Regions from separate parts of the Thioalkalivibrio sp. ALgr1 genome, predicted to be linked through region 2. Evidence: predicted binding sites of a transcription regulator. Region 2 holds the regulator's gene; the other holds the start of a gene.
The links. The regulator FliA, encoded in region 2, starts transcription of late flagellar genes. The targets are predictions, from matches to a motif close to GCTAAAGTTNNNNNNNNNNCNGCCGATA.

Region 1: a site for FliA is predicted at 1,555-1,582, ahead of flgM (flagellar biosynthesis anti-sigma factor FlgM). Genes of this name have one in related genera too.

The regions. Positions count from the first base shown of each region.
Region 1 is NZ_KB905133.1:176,470-179,871, forward strand. Features, by position in the region: gene F466_RS0105195 (chemotaxis protein) at 1-511, opposite strand, end outside; gene flgA (flagellar basal body P-ring formation chaperone FlgA) at 755-1,489, shown strand; gene flgM (flagellar biosynthesis anti-sigma factor FlgM) at 1,621-1,935, shown strand; gene F466_RS0105210 (flagella synthesis protein FlgN) at 1,949-2,434, shown strand; gene F466_RS0105215 (flagellar brake protein) at 2,553-3,269, shown strand; tRNA gene F466_RS0105220 (tRNA-Pro) at 3,368-3,402, opposite strand, start outside.
Region 2 is NZ_KB905134.1:292,614-296,015, reverse strand. Features, by position in the region: gene flhF (flagellar biosynthesis protein FlhF) at 1-730, shown strand, start outside; gene F466_RS0109090 (MinD/ParA family protein) at 717-1,541, shown strand; gene F466_RS0109085 (RNA polymerase sigma factor FliA) at 1,538-2,299, shown strand; gene cheY (chemotaxis response regulator CheY) at 2,359-2,739, shown strand; gene F466_RS0109075 (protein phosphatase CheZ) at 2,842-3,402, shown strand, end outside.

The DNA of each region.
Region 1 (3,402 bases), on a different contig from region 2:
CCGCGCGCACCGCGTCGGATACCGTGGATGGCAACGGGTTGACGATCGACAGTACCCGTTCGACGTCAATGATCTCGACCAGCTTGTTGTCGATCTCGGTGACCGCCACCAGAAACGACTCGCGCCCGGTCCCACGAGGCGGGGACTTCACGTCTTCCCAGTTAACGTTGACGATCCGGTCGACCGCGGACACCCAGAACCCCTGTACCGACCGGTTGAACTCGGTCACCACCACCTTGTGGTCGCCCGTTTCGCCCACGGCGGTACGCAGCCCCATCGCGCGCGCCAGATCGATGATGGGGACGGTTCCGCCACGCAGGGTAGCCACACCACGCACCACACTCAGCGATCCGGGAATCTGCCGCAGCGGCGGCGACGGGATCACCTCGCGCACCTTGAATACGTTGATACCGAAAGTCTGCGAGCTCCCCAAATGAAACAGGAGCAGCTCCATACGGTTCTGCCCCACCAGCTGGGTGCGCTGATTCACATCGTCAATGAATTGACTCATTGTCCTGCTCTCCCCCTCGCCCAGCGGCCAGCCACCTCGACTCGCCGGCCCCAGTGTGCACCCCGCAGACCGACGCTGTCATGCCACAACCCGCCGTCGCATGCCGATTGCACGCGTTCTAGACCCGATAACGGCCGGCCGCTGTGACTCTTGAGGGTACGCTCCTGATTGCCTGGCATGTTTTCTGCTTGCACGTCTCTGCAAACCTCTCGAGTCCTGACAAGCCGACGCGCATCCAGACCAATGAACCAGTCAGCACGCAAACCTTCCATTCGCTCCTGGTGGCTTTCGGCCGCCATGGGCGTCGTTCTGGCCCTGGTCTCCATTGCGGCACAGGCCGAGATCGAGGCAGTGGAAAACATCCGCCTGGCGGCGGAGCGCTTCATCCAGGAGGAGTTGAACCTCACACCAGGCGACGAAGCGGTAGAGATTCAGATCGGCCGGCTGGACAACCGCCTGCGCCTGGCCCGATGCAGCGAGGCACTGGAGACCCGGTTCCCGCCCGGCGGGCGACGCGATGGCAATACGGCGGTACAGGTTCAGTGCGAGACCCCCGTCAGCTGGTCGATCTATGTGCCAGTCACGGTCGAGCGCTACGCCGAGGTGCTGGTCGCCAGCCGCAGCCTGCGACGCCAGCACACGATCCTCCCCGGCGATCTGCGCACCAAGCGAATTCAGACCTCTCGCCATGCGGGGAGCTATTTCGAGAACAAGGGCGAACTGGTGGGGCTGCAGACCCGGCGCAACATCCGGCCCGGTCAGATCCTGGGCCAGCAGCACGTCACCCAGCGCGAGGTGGTCAGCCGCGGCCAGCGCGTCACCATCCTGGCCGAGAACGGCTCGGTGGTGATCCGCATGCAGGGCGAGGCGCTGGAGAATGGCATCCTGGGCGATCGCATCCGCGTGAAGAACACCTCGTCCGGACGCGTCGTGGAAGGCGAGGTGCTCGAGTCCGGACATGTACGCGTTGCCCTGTAGAATGGCGGTGTGTCTCGTCACCATCCACAAACTGTGAAGCGAATCGAAAATTCACAGCTCAAGGGGCTACAGTTTCAGCCGGTGCTGCCGCTAACCCCTGCAGTAGAATTGCAAAAACAGGAAACCGAATAATGGATATCAAAGGCCCGAACTCCCCCGGCCTGCGCCCGGATGGCAACAGCTCGAGCGTGAAGGGCCGCGATGAGACCTCTCGCCCCGACGCAGGCGCCCAGGGCAATGCATCCTCACCCGTACGTCAGGATGACTCTGTCACCCTGACCGGCGCGGCGCAGGCAATGAACGCCGCCTCCGGGGCCGCCAGCAACGCCCCGTTCGACGAGGCGCGAGTCGCCGAGCTGCGCGAGGCCATCTCCAACGGTCAGTACCCGGTAGACAACGAACAGCTAGCCGATCGCATGATCGAGCTGGAAAGCCTGTTGCGCTAACAGAGACCCGACGATGTCGCCCGAACAACGCCACGCCTTCCTCCGCTCGCTGGAGGCCTCGATTCGGCTGAGCCACCAGATGGAGGACATCCTGCTGCAGGAGACCCGGGCGGTGGAATCACGGGCCGCCGAGACCCTGCGCGAAGTCGTGGCCCAGAAGCAGACGCTACTGCAGGAACTCGAAACCGAAAGCCGGCGACAGCGCGAGACGATCGAGGCCGCCGGCGAAACGTATACGCCCGAGGGACTTGCACGGCTGTTCGGTCGGCTCGAGGGAGGCGCCGAGCTGGACGACCACTGGCAGGCGCTACGCCGCTCGGTGGAGCGCTGCAATACCCTCAACCAGGGGAATGCCCGACTGATCGATCGCGACCGTCGTCGCGTGGAGATGTCCATCCAGATCCTGCGCGGCGAGGAACCCGGCCCGGCTCCCACCTACGACCCCTACGGCCGCACCCAGTCCGGCAGCCGTACCGGTCGGCGCATCACCCGCGCATGACCCGCGCGCGCTCTGCGCGACACCTCTCCGCCCTTCTCCGCCTCACACCCGGGGCTGGCATTCCGGACCGCTCGGCAGTACCGTGCGGCTTGGCCCAATAATTACAACAACGCCACGCATGGAAGAGACCGACTACACCGTCGACAAGCCGGAGCGGATTGCCGGCATCCTCAAGGATCTGGATCACAAGCTCACCCTCGTCAACGTCCGCCTCGACGACGATGGCCCGCTGTACAACTCCGCGCTGGTTCGCCTTGATTCCGGTGCACGCGAGCTCTTCCTCGACGAACTCACGCCCATCGAAGCGAATCGCCACGCCCAGGAAGGCACTGGCATGCGGGTATTCGCCAGCCTGCGCGGGGTGGCCGTACGCTTCTCCACCGCCGTCTCGCGCATCGAACGCGAGGACGCCGGGGCCCTTTACGTCTGCCCCTATCCCGAGACCCTGGAATATCTCCAGCGACGCGAGACCTTTCGCGTCCATATCCCGATCAGCGAGCGCCCGCGCGTCGAATTGCAGTACCGCGAATGGGAAGAGCCCGGTATCGGGGACCTGGCCGATCTTTCGGCCCAGGGGATGTGCGTGGAGGTACCACAAGACTGGGTCGAAACAATCGAGATCGGGACCCCGATGCGTTTCGAGAACCTGCTACTGCCCGAAGTTGGCGAACGCCTGGGCGGCGACCTGCGTCTGGCCAATCGCCGTCGCAGCCCGCGCGACGGATACGTGTATGCCGGCTTCCAGGTCACCGGCATGAACCAGTGGCTGGAGCGGCAGTTCAACATCGCCCTGCTGCACTATCAGCGCGAGGCGCGCCGGCGTTCGATGGAGTAACAGACGAGGCCAGTCTCTTCCCTCACTCCAGACACAAAAAAGGCCGCTCGATGCGGCCTCTTTTTTCACCTGAAGAATATCCTTCAAGTCGTTGAACTTGGTCGGGACGGCAGGATTTGAACCTGCGACCCTC
Region 2 (3,402 bases):
GGTGGGGCCTACGGGGGTGGGCAAGACCACTACACTCGCACGCATTGCCTTGCGTCAAATCCGTCGTATGGGTGCGGATTCGGTTACGCTGGTCACACTGGACACCCAGCGCATTGGGGCCACGCGCCAGCTGCAGGCGTTCGCGCAGATGGCGGGCGTGTCATTGCGGGTGCTGCAGAGCCCGCGCGAGTTGCGCGACATGACCGCGCGAGCAGAGGATGGGCATCTGATTCTGGTCGACACCGCCGGGCAGGCACCTTCCGCGGTGGGCGACGAGTCGCTGTTTGCCGGCTGGCCGGACCATGTCCGGCGCGAGAGCTGGCTGGTCGTCTCCGCGACCACTCAGGCGGCGGCGCTGCGAAGGGTGCTGGATGCGTTCCGGAAGACGGAGCCATCGGCGCTGGTGCTGACCAAACTCGACGAAGCCGAACAGTTGGGGGAGACGTTGTCGGTATTGCTCGATCAACACCTTGGGCTCACGTTTGTCAGCGATGGACAGCGGATTGCCGAAGACTTCCACCGGGTCGAGACGGGCGATCTGACCCGGCGGGCGCTCGGCGAAGAGCGCGGCCCCGCGCGTCGATCCTCCCGCGATGAACGATGGACCGATGCAAGCCTGGCGGAGTTCTCGAATGCCGGCCGCAATGCGCCGTCGCCGCGCCGTACTCAGGATGCGGGCGTTCTGGAGATGATCCATCCGGTGGGGAAAGGACGCTATGCCACGCACTAATCAGCCGTTGAAGGTCATTGCGGTTGCCTCCGGCAAGGGCGGCGTCGGCAAGACCAATGTGTCGGTCAACCTGTCCGTGGCGCTCGCGCGGCTGGGCCGCGAGGTCATGCTGTTTGATGCCGACCTGGGGCTGGCCAATGCCGATGTGCTGCTCGGACTGCGACCCGAGCGCACCCTGCATGACCTGGTGACCGGACAGGTGGACGACCTCCAGGATGTGCTGATCGAGGGCCCGGAGGGGATCAAGGTCATCCCGTCGGCCTCGGGGATCGCGGCGATGGCGAATCTCACGCAGCTCGAGCACAACGGTTTGATCCAGGCATTCAGCGCCTATTCCAAGCCGCTGGATGTGCTGGTGGTGGATACGGCAGCGGGCCTGCAGGAATCCGTCACGACCTTCTGCCGGGCGGTCCAGGAGACCCTGGTTGTCGTCTGCGACGAGCCGGCGTCCATCACCGATGCCTATGCCTTGATCAAGGTGCTGCATCGCGATCATGGCATGCGGCGTTTCCGGCTGGTCACGAATATGGTCCAGGACCGCGCGGGCGCCGAGCGCTTGTTGCAGAAACTCACCACGGTTTGCGACAACTACCTGCCGGAAGTCATCCTGGATCTCGCCGGTTACATCCCGATGGACGAGCATCTGCGCAAGGCCGTACAGAAACGGGCACCGGTCGTGCAGCAATATCCGGGCAGCCCGGCGGCCAAGGCCTTTACCGAACTCGCCCGTGCGGTCGACCGCTGGCCGGTGGCCCGTGGTGCCGATGGTGGTGTCGGGTTTTTCGTCGAACGGATGCTGCAGAGCGCATGATGGCGACGCGTAATCGCCTCCACGGATACGAGAACGTGGCCGCAGCCGGCCACGAGCAGCGCGTCGCGGAACATATCGAGCTGGTGCACCGCATCGCGCACCATCTGATGGCTCGCCTCCCTTCCTCGGTCCAGGTCGATGACCTGATCCAGGCCGGCATGATTGGCCTGCTGGAGGCCGCGCGGCAATTCGAGGGCGGGCAGGGCGCGACGTTTGCGACCTACGCCGGGATTCGCATCCGTGGCGCGATGATCGACGAGTTACGCCGCAGTGACTGGACCCCGAGATCGGTGCACCGCAACAGCCGCAAGATCGCCGAGGCGATCCAGACGGTCGAGGCCAGGGAGGGGCGTGCGGCGCGCGGGGTCGAGGTGGCCGAGGAACTCGAGGTCCCGATCGACGAGTACTACTCGATGCTGCAGGACCATGCCGGCGCCCATCTGTTCGCGCTGGATGATCTGGGCGGCACCGATGGTGATGCGGACCGGGTGATCGAGGGGCAGGAGGCCTCGCCCTCGCGCACGATCGAGGCCGGGGAGTTTCGCGAGGAGCTGGCCGCCGCGCTGGGCGATTTGCCCGAACGCGAACGTCTGGTGTTGTCGCTTTATTACATCGAGGAGCTCAACCTGCGCGAGATTGGCGCGGTACTCGGGGTGACCGAGTCGCGCGTCAGCCAGATCCGCAGTCAGGCCGTTATCCGACTGCGCGCGCGCCTGGGCTCCTGGCTCGAAGACGGCGAGGCTTTGCAGTTATTCTGAAGGCCAAGCTCTAGTACTCATATGAATCATTTATCCCGGAGTGACCTGTGGACAAGGGAATGAAAATTCTCATCGTGGACGACTTCTCCACGATGCGACGGATCATCAAGAACCTGTTGCGTGATCTTGGCTTCAACAACACCCAAGAGGCCGATGACGGCAGCACGGCATTGCCGATGCTCCAGAACGGCGACTTCGATTTTCTGATTACCGACTGGAACATGCCCAATATGCCGGGCATCGACCTGCTGCGGGCGGTTCGTGCCGACGAGAAGCTGAAGACGATGCCGGTGCTGATGGTGACGGCGGAGGCCAAGCGGGATCAGATCGTCGAGGCGGCCGAGGCGGGCGTGAACGGCTACGTGGTGAAGCCCTTTACTGCGGAAACCCTCAAGGAAAAGATCGACAAAATATTCGAACGCATTGAATCCCAAGGCTAGTTTGGGATTCGGTGTCGAAGTCTCCTGGTCCAGACAAATGGATGGCCGGGGGATCGATCCCGGTCATCACGTTCGGGATGGGGAGCGAGCAAGGGGCTTTGGATGACAGACCAAGAACAATCGATCAGTGAGCAGCAAATCGCTCGCGCGCGGGAGCTCGTGCAGGTTCTGGAGGCAGGGGATGAGGTGGCCGCGCGCGCGTTGATCCAGGATCTGGCGCGCCCCTACGACCGGGAACTCTTCGACGAGCTCGGAAAGCTTACGCGCGACCTGCACGAGGCCTTGCAAAGCTTCCGGGGGGATTCGCGGCTGGTCGAGTTGACCCAGGCCGAGATCCCGGATGCCCGCGAGCGTCTCAATTATGTGGTCACGATGACCGAGAAGGCCGCGCACGAGACCCTGACCGCGATCGAGACGAGTCTCCCCATTGCCGAATCGTTCAGCCAGCAGGCCGGCCAACTGACGGCGAAGTGGACCCGTTTTCGCAATCGGCAACTCTCGGTCGACGAGTTCCGGGAATTCGCTCGTGAGCTGGACGAGTTTTTTGCTCAGGCCAACGACGATACCGAAGAGCTGCGCCGCCTGCTGTCGGAGGTTCTGATGGCGCAGAGCTACCAGGATATTACCGGGCAGGTGATCCGGCGCGTGATTCAGCTCGTGACC